Regions from separate parts of the Pontibacillus yanchengensis genome, predicted to be linked through region 2. Evidence: riboswitches for the same ligand, from Rfam matches in the RefSeq annotation. Region 2 holds a riboswitch; each other region holds the start of a gene.
The links. Region 2 has a riboswitch for S-adenosylmethionine ahead of GLW08_RS00650 (assimilatory sulfite reductase (NADPH) flavoprotein subunit). Riboswitches for the same ligand answer to the same signal wherever they lie in the genome.
Positions count from the first base shown of each region.

Region 1: linked by a shared signal. The riboswitch ahead of GLW08_RS18745 (methionine ABC transporter ATP-binding protein) and the one ahead of GLW08_RS00650 (assimilatory sulfite reductase (NADPH) flavoprotein subunit) in region 2 are both predicted to bind S-adenosylmethionine.
Region 3: linked by a shared signal. The riboswitch ahead of msrA (peptide-methionine (S)-S-oxide reductase MsrA) and the one ahead of GLW08_RS00650 (assimilatory sulfite reductase (NADPH) flavoprotein subunit) in region 2 are both predicted to bind S-adenosylmethionine.

Region 1 covers NZ_WMEU01000008.1:63,489-67,747, reverse strand. The annotation lists gene GLW08_RS18760 (thioredoxin family protein) at 1-82, shown strand, start outside; gene GLW08_RS18755 (hypothetical protein) at 709-1,032, shown strand; gene GLW08_RS18750 (TlpA family protein disulfide reductase) at 1,033-1,446, opposite strand; SAM riboswitch class I at 1,675-1,781, shown strand; gene GLW08_RS18745 (methionine ABC transporter ATP-binding protein) at 1,968-2,996, shown strand; gene GLW08_RS18740 (methionine ABC transporter permease) at 2,986-3,654, shown strand; gene GLW08_RS18735 (MetQ/NlpA family ABC transporter substrate-binding protein) at 3,671-4,259, shown strand, end outside.
Region 2 covers NZ_WMEU01000001.1:136,948-141,206, reverse strand. The annotation lists gene cysI (assimilatory sulfite reductase (NADPH) hemoprotein subunit) at 1-629, opposite strand, end outside; gene GLW08_RS00650 (assimilatory sulfite reductase (NADPH) flavoprotein subunit) at 650-2,500, opposite strand; SAM riboswitch class I at 2,742-2,869, opposite strand; gene GLW08_RS00645 (zinc-binding dehydrogenase) at 3,115-4,092, opposite strand.
Region 3 covers NZ_WMEU01000005.1:111,164-115,422, forward strand. The annotation lists partial or broken gene GLW08_RS15240 (C45 family autoproteolytic acyltransferase/hydolase) at 1-1,011, shown strand, start outside; gene GLW08_RS15245 (excisionase family DNA-binding protein) at 1,028-1,258, shown strand; gene GLW08_RS15250 (RidA family protein) at 1,427-1,807, opposite strand; SAM riboswitch class I at 2,156-2,272, shown strand; gene msrA (peptide-methionine (S)-S-oxide reductase MsrA) at 2,394-2,867, shown strand; gene GLW08_RS15260 (class I SAM-dependent methyltransferase) at 2,936-3,454, opposite strand; gene GLW08_RS15265 (thioredoxin family protein) at 3,559-3,909, shown strand; gene GLW08_RS15270 (DUF2188 domain-containing protein) at 3,980-4,259, shown strand, end outside.

The DNA.
Region 1 (4,259 bases), on a different contig from region 2:
AATGGATGTCGAGGAGAAAGTGTATGCCTTTCACTCTGTGCCATACATGTATCAAAAGGTAAGTGAATATGAAGAAGTATGATAACGTCATGACTTGATTAGAAAGAGCATCGAATTCTAGAGTAGTTCGATGCTCTTTTGTATTGTCAAAAGTGATTACTAGGAAGGTTATAGTCGGTGTGTATATCTGTAAAACACCTTATTTCTTCTGGATAATGTAACATTGGAATAGTTGAACTCTTTACAATATAGGGGGATATTCTTTCATTTGCGACAAAATATAGGTTGATTATATATTTCTCGGGAAATATTTCGACTGGGTTTGCGAGAAGTTTTTAAATTGTTATGAACCAAAGAGGATATTATATTTTTGTAGAGAATTACAAGCAGTAAGCTAATAACAAAAGCAATGGAGCTAGACATCAAATAAAAGCGTAAGAGCCCGTCTAGCACCGTACAAACTGTCTTCCTGTGAGTTAGAGTGAATTCTGGAATGATGGAAGTTCAATTAAGACCGCTGCGTCACGCAGCAACATCGAACCAACCTACGTCGTGTAGGCCGAAAGGAAACACAAGAAGAGTAAAACGATTCGATGTTGACTTATCGTAAGGACGGGCAGGAAGTTTGCTAGTTGCTGGGCTCAAGAGCTAGACATGTAAGCGCCAGAACTTATAATTTCTTTACTTTTGATAAAAAGGAGAGGGCCAATGAATGCCAAGGAGTTGTATGCGTGGTTGGATAGGGTAGAAAAGCGTAATGATTTAGGTCCTTTATTACATGATAGATCATTGGTGGTTTCGTTTTATAGTAATTGTGAGCAGATTTGTTTAGAAATAGAGAATGGAAAATGCTTACTTCATGATATAAAAGGTAGGAACGTTCAGGTAATCGTTGAAGCAGATAGCTATACGTTACAGCTAATATGGAGTGGCGAAATAAAGTTATTAAAGGTGCCCAAACATTTAATAAAAATGAATGGGCGATATAAAGATGTTTTATTGATTGAGGCACTTTTTCACTTGTCTGCTTGATTAGACAAGTTTACTTCCAATAGCTTCAACGATTTCCAGGAACTGTGCTTGGTCACCAAACTGTTTGACAATCTCACCATTTCTATTAATAAGGACCGTGGTAGGTACACCCTGGCAGTTGTAAGCGTCATATATTTCTGTTCCTTTGTCAAAAAGTATGGGTTGCGTCAAAAATTTATTTGCATAATCGATGCCTTCTTGGGCATTTCGTTCTCTTCCCACGACATTTATCGTAATCATTTTTACTTTATCATGGTCCATTGATTGGAAAAGTTGCTCTTTTTTGGGTAAATCTCTACCGCTATCAGGACACCATGACGTCCAGAATGTAAGCACAACATTATTCCCTAAATCATCTTCTAAACTATATATTTCTCCATTCATGTCTTGTAATTCAAAGATAGGGGCTTTCATAATCAAACTCCTTTATATTGACGAATATTCATCCACATGCTAACATAAATCACACTCTTATTAGAATCAACTTATTCATACTATTTCCTAATTAAGAGACATTGATATCAGTTGTGGAAACATATAAAGTTTTAATGTTAAACTTCTTGACCTTATAAGTTTAACCATGCTAGAATCAATTTTAGTGAATAAGTAAGTTAATGCTTTAATTAAATAAAGAACGTGAATCTCTTATCACGAGAGGCGGAGGGACTGGCCCTATGAAGCCCGGCAACCATCAACCATGTTTGAAAGGTGCCAAATCCTGCTAAGTTTTAGACTTAGATAGATGAGAGGACGAAGTGTTTACACATAAACCTTTTTGTCCTCTTGGGCAGAAAGGTTTTTTATTTAAAAAGTAAGAAAGCTTTTAGCACTTACGCTTGTCTTGTCTAAGTAAACCTAAACAATATTTTAACTCTTCAACCATAAATCCAAGTAAAATTATCAGTATAGTCGGAGCAAAAGGGAGGTAATCGACATTGATTTCAATTAAGGAATTACAAAAAGTATTTCAGTCCAGTTCAGGAAATGTTCAAGCGGTTGATGATGTAAGCTTAGATATCGAAAAAGGTGAAATATTTGGAGTGATTGGGTACAGTGGTGCTGGAAAGAGTACATTTATCCGCTTACTCAATCGCCTTGAGGACCCAACTAGTGGAGAAGTCATAATAGATGGAAACGATATTTCAAAACTAAGAGGTAAAGGTCTTCGACATGCAAGACAAGAAATAGGAATGATCTATCAACATTTTAATTTACTTTGGTCAAGAACAGTTAAGGAGAATATTGGTTTTCCGCTTGAGATTGCCAATGTTTCTAAACAAGATAGAGAACAACGAGTAAATGAACTTGTTGATCTAGTTGGACTGTCTGGAAGAGAAAATGCATATCCTTCTCAACTTAGCGGTGGACAAAAGCAAAGAGTTGGGATTGCAAGAGCACTAGCAAATAAACCAAAGGTTCTTTTATGTGACGAGGCAACATCTGCACTTGATCCTGAAACGACGGATTCTATATTAGATCTTCTAACAGATATCAATAAGAAACTTGGCTTGACCATTATTCTAATTACACATGAGATGCATGTTATCCGTAAAATTAGTAACCGTGTAGCTGTAATGGAAGAGGGACGAGTTGTGGAACAAGGTGATGTTTTAGATGTGTTTCGGAATCCTCAACAAAAGGTGACCAAGCGATTTGTTGAACAAGTCATGGGTGATCGAGACCAAGATGATTCGTTACAGGAAATTCTTACACAATATGATTCAGGTCATATAGTAAAACTTCATTTTGTAGGAGAGAAGACAAACCAGGCAGTCATTAGTGAGGTAGCAAAACAATATGATATCTCTATTAACATTCTGCAGGGTAAAATCACTCAGACTCAAAAAGGGGCTTATGGAACCTTGGTCGTTCACCTAACTGGAGAAGAACAAGTTATACAAGAGGCCATTCAATATATTTCTGAAACATCGGTCAAAGTTGAGGTGAATCCAAATGCTTCGTAGTTTATTTCCAAATGTAAAAATGGCAGACTTGATAGAAGCAACGAAGGAAACTATATATATGACAGGCATTTCTGTCTTAGGTACATTTATTTTTGGGATTGCTCTTGGGTTACTTTTATATTTAACTGCAAAAGATGGATTATGGGCAAATAAAATACTGAATTTCATTGTAGCTACGGTAGTCAACGTGTTTAGAGCGATTCCATTTATCATCTTAATATTGTTGTTATTCCCTTTTACGGAATTCCTAATTGGAACCATCAGAGGTCCTAATGCAGCGTTACCTGCCCTGATTATTGGAGCTTCCCCTTTTTATGGAAGGATGGTAGAGATAGCACTGAAGGAAGTTGATAAAGGTGTCATTGAGGCAGCCAAAGGTATGGGTGCAAAGACATCGACTATTATTTTCAAGGTTCTCTTGCCAGAATCAATGCCTGCACTAATATCAGGGATAACAGTTACAGCTATTGCACTTATTAGTTATACAGCGATGGCTGGTGTTATTGGTGCAGGAGGCTTAGGTGACCTAGCTTACTTGAAGGGTTTCCAGAGATGGGATTTTGATGTTGTATTAGTAAGTACCATTTTAATAGTATTAATCGTTTTCTTATTTCAATTTCTAGGCGATTATGTATCAAATAAATTAGATAAACGATAAAAAGGAGAGAGAAATCATGAAAAAATTTCTAACACTACTTGCAAGTACATTATTTATTTTAGTACTAGCAGCTTGCGGAACTTCTGAGGGTAACTCTGAAGAATCATCAAATGGGAACTCATCCGACTCAGCATCAGAGGAAGGTTCTTCTGATCAACAAAGTGAGGAAGTAAAAGAACTGACAATTGGCGCTTCAAGCACTCCACATGCTGAGATTCTTGAAGAAGCAAAACCACTTTTGAAAGAAAAAGGAATTAAACTAAACATTGAAACGTACCAGGATTATATTCTGCCAAATAAAGATCTATCTAGTGGGGCTATTGATGCCAACTACTTCCAACACACACCATATCTTGAAGACCAGAAAAAAGAATTTGGATATGACTTCGCAAGCATTGGTCCAGTTCACATAGAACCAATGGGAGTTTACTCAAAAAATATTAACAGCATTGACGAGATTCCAAAGGGAACAGAAGTGATTATGAGTCGTTCTGTAGCTGACCATGGACGTATTCTTTCTCTATTCGAATCAAAGGGTATTATCGAGTTAAAAGAAGGTATAGATAAGAAAAGTGCAAAAATCGAGGATATCGCCAAAAATCCTA
Region 2 (4,259 bases):
GTAGATCCATAGATTGGTTCTTGCTCAACTGAATCACGACTATCAATGACTTTTTCTTCATCTAACCAGATTTCATGGTAAGCTCGTGTTTGAGGGGTAAGATGATCACTAACTTTTTTGGACCACTCATAGACTTCAGCATGTATATCAGATTGATAAGGGTTGGCATTCGCCATAACGTTACGATTCACATCTCCACACGCAGCTATACTATCCATCAGTACTGCATCTATCTCTTGTATAGTTTTCTTCATATTCCACTTCAAAATACCATGCAGTTGAAAAGCTTGTCGCGTCGTCAGCTTGAGTGTTTCATTCCCATACGTGTTTGCAAGTTTATCCATCGCTAACCATTGTTCAGGCGTTGCTACTCCACCTGGTGCACGCACACGAATCATAAATTGATAGGCAGGTTCTAGTTTTTGTTGTTTACGTTCGTTTCGCAGGTCTCGATCATCTTGCATGTAGCTACCATGAAACTTTAGTAATTTCGTTTGTTCTTCTGGAATACTTGCTGTAATACGGTTAGCAAAGTCCTCTACTAACGTACCTCTTAGGTAGTTACTTTCACTTTTAATTCGTTCCATTACATCTAATGCTTTATCTTGCTGCCCGTTTTTTGTGCTCATGCTTTAACCCCTTTCTACAGTTAATAAACGTCACGTTGATATCGTTTGTGGCTTCTCATATCAGCTAAATAGACTTCTGCTTCTGCCTCACTCATTCCGCCTTCACGTTCAAAAATCGTCAACAAAGCCGAATGAACATCTTTGGCCATATATTTTTCATCCCCACAAACGTACACATAAGCCCCAGCTTGAATCCATTGATAAAGTTCTTTTCCTTTTTCAAGCATGCGATGCTGCACATATACTTTTTCTTCGGTATCACGGGAAAAAGCAACATCCATTTTCGTTAAAACCCCTTCTTTTAGCCACTTTTGCCATTCAATTTGATAAAGGAAGTCTGTAACGAAATGCTGTTCCCCAAAGAACAACCATGTATCCCCTTCTGCATCATTCTCTTCCCATTCTTCTAGGAAAGCTCTATATGGAGCAACACCAGTTCCTGCTCCAATCATAATAACTGGTGTATCTAACGTGTCGGGTAGCTTGAAGTTAGAATTTTTCTGAATGTAGATTGGTAGAGAATCACCTGGTTGTAATCGTTCAGCACACTGCCCGGAACAAACCCCCGTACGAGCTCTCCCATGTGCATCATATCTTAATGCACCAATAGTAAGGTGCACTTCGTCTGGATTAGCCGTCAAACTACTAGCAATAGAGTATAAACGAGGTGGAAGCTTTCGGAGGTTTTGCACAAAGTCATTGGCTGAAACCTCCCAAGGTCCAAACTCACGAGCTAAATCAATCAAGTCACGCCCATAAATATATGCCTTTAACTCTTCACTTTTATCAGATTCTAGTAATGAGTGAAGCTCCTCATGATTGGTTAGCTGAGCCAACTTCTCTAATAAAGGTTTAGTTATGTTGGTAATCTCATAAGTCGAGGTCAATGCATCTCGCAATACTTGTTGCTCTCCATCCTTACTTACGGTAATGAGTTCTTCCGGATTCCAATTCATTTCTACAATAAAGTTGTCGACTAGAACAGGATCGTTTTCGGGATATATACCTACTGCGTCTCCAGGTTCAAATAATAATTGTGAGCCTTCTAAATCTAATTCTAGATGTCGTGTTTCTTTATTTGATCCTCGCCCATTTAAATTAAGGTTTTCTAAAATTTCTGCCCTGAATGGGTTTTTCTTAGAATATACAGATTCTGAAGTATTGGAAGGTGAAGGGTTTATACCTTCTGTGGACCCAACTTCCTTATTTGATTGTTGGCTTTGGTCTAATTCATTTAGGACTCCTTCAAACCATTCAGCAGCAGGCTCTTCAAAATCTAAATCACAATCTACTCGTGGATATAAACGTGTTCCTCCTAATTCTTCTAGTCGTTGATCAAAATCTTTACCAGTTTGACAGAAAAATTCATATGACGTATCTCCTAATGATAAAATCGAAAACCGTAGATCTTCTAGTTCTGGCGCTCGCTTGCTATAAATAAACTCGTAAAATGTTAGTGCGTTATCAGGAGGTTCACCCTCTCCGTGTGTACTGGTTAAGATAAGTAAATCTTGAACTTTCTTGATGTTTTTTGGTTTAAAGTCATCCAATGAAGAAACGGTTACTTCTATGTTTTTCTCTTGGAGTTTTTGTGTTAATTCCTCCGCTAACGTTTGTGCATTACCAGTTTGTGATCCGTATAGTACTGTAACCTCTCGAGCTGGAGTTTGGCTTGATTGCTGGGTGATTGCTTGAGACTCTGTTGCACCTTGAGCAACTGGTGCGTTAACATCAGTTGCTTCTGTACTCTGTCCTGCAGCAAGGTACCCACTTAGCCAAAGTTTCTGAGATTCTGTTAACGTCGGAAAAAGTTGATTTAAGAGCTGTACTTGTTCTTCATTAAAAGGACTATTTGTTACTTGAAAATGCAAACATACCCACCTCACAAAGGAAAACTATTATTTTTATTACTATGAATACCTTTACGTATTCATACATCCAATCTCATTGTAATCCGAGTTGTTTAATCGGATTTATGTGTAAAATTATTTCCCTGCTATTTATGCAGGGATAATCTATTCACGTATTTTCGTTCTTCACTCATTACAAATGAAAATACCTCTCTTCTACGACAAGAAGAGAGGTACACACTGCAACTATGTAACCGTACTCTTCTTATCCTTCGGAGTGCTTTGTGCACCCGCTGGTATTGGCACAGTATATGATAAACAGACGGTCTAGCTTACAAAACCGATGCCGAGGTTTCAACGGGCCAGTCCCTCCACCTCTCTAGATAAGAAAAAGGGTATAAAATTGTTGTCAAAATGAATGATTGGTTCACATAATATGCTGATTTAGATGAAAAGTCAATAGATTATTAGAAAATTTATATAATTCTCTACAATGACTAAGCTTTTCTATTCGCGCATTCCATTTTAACCATAACATACCAATAAAATGTTGTTTCTAACTAAAAAATTTTAGGTGAATAGATAAGTGAAGCAGGACACCATTAATCAAAAGCTTGTCATTTGAATACTTCCCTCTATGGCTTAGCTACAATTTTTCCGCGACTATGTCGTGATGACAATCGGTCTAAAGCTCCAGGGACATTTTCTAAAGAGATGACATCCTCCACTAATGAAGTGATATGACCTTCTGAAAGTAGCTCAAGCATTTCATTTCCCATTCGTGCTAAATCCCTTTGCTGATGCAGAGTATTCACCATATGTGCACCACCTAAAGCAACTTGATGGAACGAAAGGGCACGTTTGAAATCAATGTTATTTGAAATATCAGGAGCTCCTGCAATAAATGCAATGTGGCCATTAAATGCAAGAGTCTCAATTGACCTAGTAGCATTCTCAGAACCGACCGTATCAAGAACGGCATGCACCCCTCGTCCTTCTGTAAACTCTAGTGTTCTTTTGACAAAGTCATGTTCTTTATAATCTATCGCATAATCTGCACCTAGCTGGTAAACAAATTGATGATTTTCTGCTGATGCTGTGGTGATTACATGTAACCCTGCATATTTCGCTAGCTGAATGGCAAAGCCACCTACTCCACCAGCCCCAGCATGAATTAGGATTGTTTGCCCTGCCTCTAACGTCATTTTTCTGAACAATGATTGGTAAGCAGTATATCCTGCACAAGGTAATGCCACCGCCTCTTCAAATGGAACGGATTCTGGTATAAGGGAAACCGTGTGAGAAGGTACAACAGAAAACTCAGCAAAGTTCCCATCCTTTATCATATTTCCATGATAGACCACTCGATCTCCGGGTTTCACCTCTGTTACATCTCTCCCTATCTCCTCCACGATTCCTGCCCCATCTACTCCTAATATATGAGGATAAGTCCATTCTGGGTGACCATTTGTAGCAACCTTATAATCAACTGGATTCAATCCCGCACCTTCAATCCGAACAAGCACTTCGTTTATATTTGGTTCTGGTTTTGGAACTTCTTGTATCTCCATCTCACGCCACTTTCCTGCTTCTTGTAATAGTAATGCCCTCATTATAAAATACCTCCAAATATAAATAGATATCCTTATTCAAAATTAAAAACTAAATTCCATCATAGCATGATAGATTTACATACATGCACCAATTTGCTTTTTAAAAAGTAAGCCATTGTATTTTTGTAGTCATCTCAGTCTTTTCAGAGTTTGATATTGAAGAATTT
Region 3 (4,259 bases), on a different contig from region 2:
TACGCATTATGATTTTGGATATATGCAAGGTGAGTTACTTAAAGATTCGTTAACAGTAGAAAATAGAGAGAAACAGTGGAAGCTACGCAAACCTAGGTTTTCAGTAGAAGAGCAGGAAGTGAAAGACGCGATTCTCCGCTTTGCACCAGGTGTTTGGGATGAGCTAGTCGGAATCAAAGATGCAATGGATTGGCCGATGGAGCGGGTGTTGATGGAGTTTGGCGGGTATCGTCTTGATTACGTGAAGTCAGGTTGTTCGATCTTAACCGGTGACGACTACATGGTGCGTAACTATGACTATCAGCCAAAAACGTATGAAGGTCGGTTCGTATTTTTCCAGCCAAGTGATCAAGGCTATGCTATTATCGGACCTTCTCAGCGTATTACTGGACGTATGGATGGGATGAATGAAAAAGGCTTAGCACTTGGTTATAACTTCATGCATCGAAAAAAACCAGGTGAAGGGTTCATCTGCTGCATGATTGGAAGGCTGATTTTAGAGAGCTGTGCAACTGTTGAGGAAGCGGTAGCGATGCTGCAAGAGATTCCGCATCGCCATTCCTTTAGCTACATTGTGTTTGATGCGAGTGGGCAAACCTATGTGGTCGAAACATCCCCGCGAGGAGTCGAAGTTCGCCAATCCAATGCATGCACGAATCATTTTGAATGTATGAAAGACGAAAACAGAAATTATTTAGCTGATTCCTATCGCCGTTTAGATACGATGAATCAACAAAAAGATCAGCTGAGCTCTCCCTATGAGGCCTTCCGATTATTAAATGATACTGACAAGGGTGTGTTCTCAAAGCAATACAAAAATTGGGCAGGCACCATCCACACATCAGCGTATTTTCCTCAGGAGAAAAAGGCATGGTTTGCATTAGGTGGAGATCAGGGATTGTTTTTGATTTTGATAAGTGGTTAGCTGGAGATGATGTAGCTACGGAACGTATTACTGGAGAAGTAGATACAGGTCTTCCATTTCCGCATATGGATGAAAACGCAAGATAGAAGAGGGGGGCAGGTTATGTACTTAACCATACAAGAAACAGCAGAATATTTAGAACTCCCAGAAGCCTATATAGAAAAACTAGTCCAACAGAACCGCATCCGTTCCTTACATGACGGCGAGCAATTTCTAATTAACAAAGAACAATTCAACACTCATTTCGAACAAATGGAAAAATACCGCGAATATGTTCAGCAGATTTTGAATGAACCACTACCGGAGGACATGGATGTAAAGGATGAGGATTAGTGTTGTAGAGGTGAAAACGCTAAAGTAGCGGATAAGAGCAGAAAAGTGCGGATATCTGCGCCAAATCAGCGGATATACGTGCTTAGACACCCAATTCTGACAAATAGCAATCACACAAAAAACAAGTGAGCTGCCTCAGCTCACTTGTTTTGCTCCCATTTCGTATTACTATTCCTTCACAGCAATTGCTTCCACTTCAACCTTAGCACCTTTTGGTAGGCGTCCTACCTCAATGGCTGCGCGGGCAGGATATGGTTCGCTTAGGAAGCTTGCGTACACTTCGTTTACTACAGCGAAGTCGTCCATGTTATCAAGATAAATGTTGGCTTTGGCGATGTGCTTGTAATCCAAGCCGGCTTCTTTCAAGATCGCGCCAACGTTTTTCATCACTTGTTCTGTTTGCTCTTTTACGTCATCAGAAACGAAGGCTTGTGTTTCTGGATCTAACGGGATTTGTCCAGATACGAATAGTAAATTTCCTAGGTCTACAGCTTGGGAATAAGGTCCAATAGCTGCTGGTGCTTGATCTGTAGCAATTGGTTTAAACATGAAACAACACTCCTTTTTCATCCTATTATAGGGGGTAGCTACCTTTTTAGAAAAGGAAAACCATTCTACAAAGTGGAAGGGATTCTCCAGGTTCAAGTGTGGCACGTTATTAATTGCCTTTCTCTTAAGCCTGTGGTATTCTTATACGTAATGCCATCCCTTAAATCGATACGACTGCGGGAACTTAACCACCTGTATGGGATGGCAGGTTATTTATAAAAAACAACTATCATGTTTTTACATAGACCATCATACACTACCTCATAAGAAAAAATGTAGTTTATTACTTTACTTCGCTACCAAATGTATGTATGATGTGTGTTAACAAATAATTTAAATAGCGCTAACTTCTTATCCAGAGAGGCGGAGGGACTGGCCCTTTGATGCCCGGCAACCATTCAATCAATTTATTATTAATTGGAACGGTGCCAATTCCTGCAAGGTGAAGACCTTGGGAGATGAGAGGATCGTACGGTTATATACTTACGACCCCTTTCTTGGATGAGAAAGGGGTCTTTTACGTAAATAAAAGGCTCGTCGATCTCTACGATAGAAGTTTTCGTTACAGAGAAAGGAAGAGATGATTATGGCAACAGCATTGTTTGCGGCAGGATGTTTTTGGGGAGTAGAGGCATTTTTTGAACGACTTAATGGCGTTGTGACGACTCGAGTTGGTTATTCAGGCGGCCATGTTGAGAATCCATCCTATGAGTTGGTCAAAACAGGGACGACAGGTCATGCTGAAACAACCAAAATTGAATTTGATCCAGACATTATCTCCTACCAACAACTAGTCGATGTATTTTTTGAATGCCATGACCCAACATCTATCAATCGCCAAGGTGAAGATGTAGGCTCGCAATATCGTTCCATTATCTTCTATGGAGATGAGGAGCAAAAAGAAATTGCCGAACAAAAATTGCAAGAGTGGTCCAATAAAGGGATTTTCAAACGTCCTATTGTAACCGAAATTACTGAATCTGCACCTTTTTATGATGCTGAAGAATACCACCAAAAGTACTTGCAGAAAAATGGATCCGTTTCATGTGGGGTCGTGTGATGAACTTATCATCACACGATTTTTTTACACGTTTTCGTATTCTCTGTTTTTGCTCAAGCGCCGAGTTTCTAACCTTCCATTTTATACACATAAATCGGAGTCACCCCAATTGAAACTTGTTTCTCAGGATGATGACCTGGTAAAGCAAACGTATGAGTGATAAGTCTAGTGGGAGATGCCTTATTACGAAGCTTCGTCATTGCGTCAACGTATAAATAACAAAAGACCACATCATACTGAGAGGAATCGACGTGGAAAAAATCTTTTTTCCAAATATAGAGATTAGCATGATCGCTCATCCGTAGGCGAGCCTTCATTAGAAAAAATGGAATCCATGAGGTTTCATATGCATCTACCCTGGCATTAGGGAATGTCTTGGCGAAACCAAAAGCCATGGTGCCAAATCCCGCTCCGAAATCAGCGACCTTCATTGGTTGATAAGACTTGGTCAAAGAGAGTACTTCTTTTTTGACGCGAGTGTTCGTGGGCGTTGGGGTTATACCATTTTTTATTGAAAAATAGGCAATAGATAATAAACTCAATATAACAACAATCAGTACTATCCCTTGTACGACAGTATAAACCATATGGCGGACCTTCCTTTATATACGTATGGGGGTAAGCAAAAATAGCGATTCTACAAAGAGAACCTGATATAATACAGGTAGAAAAATAAAAGGTGTTGATGTAAATGAAACGTGCACAATCAATAGAAGAAGTGCGATCCTTCGTACAACAAGAAGATATTTCCCTATTATATATTTCTAGACCGAACTGTTCTGTTTGCCATTCCTTACTTCCACAGGTAGAAGAACTATTGGAAGATTATCAAAAAGTATCTACCCTATATGTAGATGCAGATGAGATTCCAGAGATTGCAGGAGAATATGAAATTTTTACTGTACCTGTTTTAATTGTATCAGTGGAAGGAAGAGAAATGTTCCGAAAAGCCCGAATTGTTCCGATAGAAGAATTAAACCAACAACTAGGAAAGCTTTATAGCGCGTACTGGGACGAAGGGACAGGTTCCTCGTCTCAGTAAGTGGTTTTGGATAGGAATGGAACGGTAACGTATATTATAAGAGAATATACTGTTGCGGAGGTGTACGTGAATGCCTTGGGATACAGATGATTATCCAAGTTCATTAAAGAATCTAGAAACCCCTGTCCGAAAAAAAGCCATCGAAATTGCGAATGCTATGTTAGATGAAGGGTACGATGAAGGAAGTGCTATTCCCATTGCAACTGAGCAAGCAAAAGAATGGTACGACGACGCTAGTGAAGATGAAATCACAGAAATGAAGCAAAAAAGCGACGAAAAATTAAAGCAGCGTGACCCTGAGGGCCAGCAATACGATAGTCGTCCGGAATTACTAGACAAGGGAGAGCATG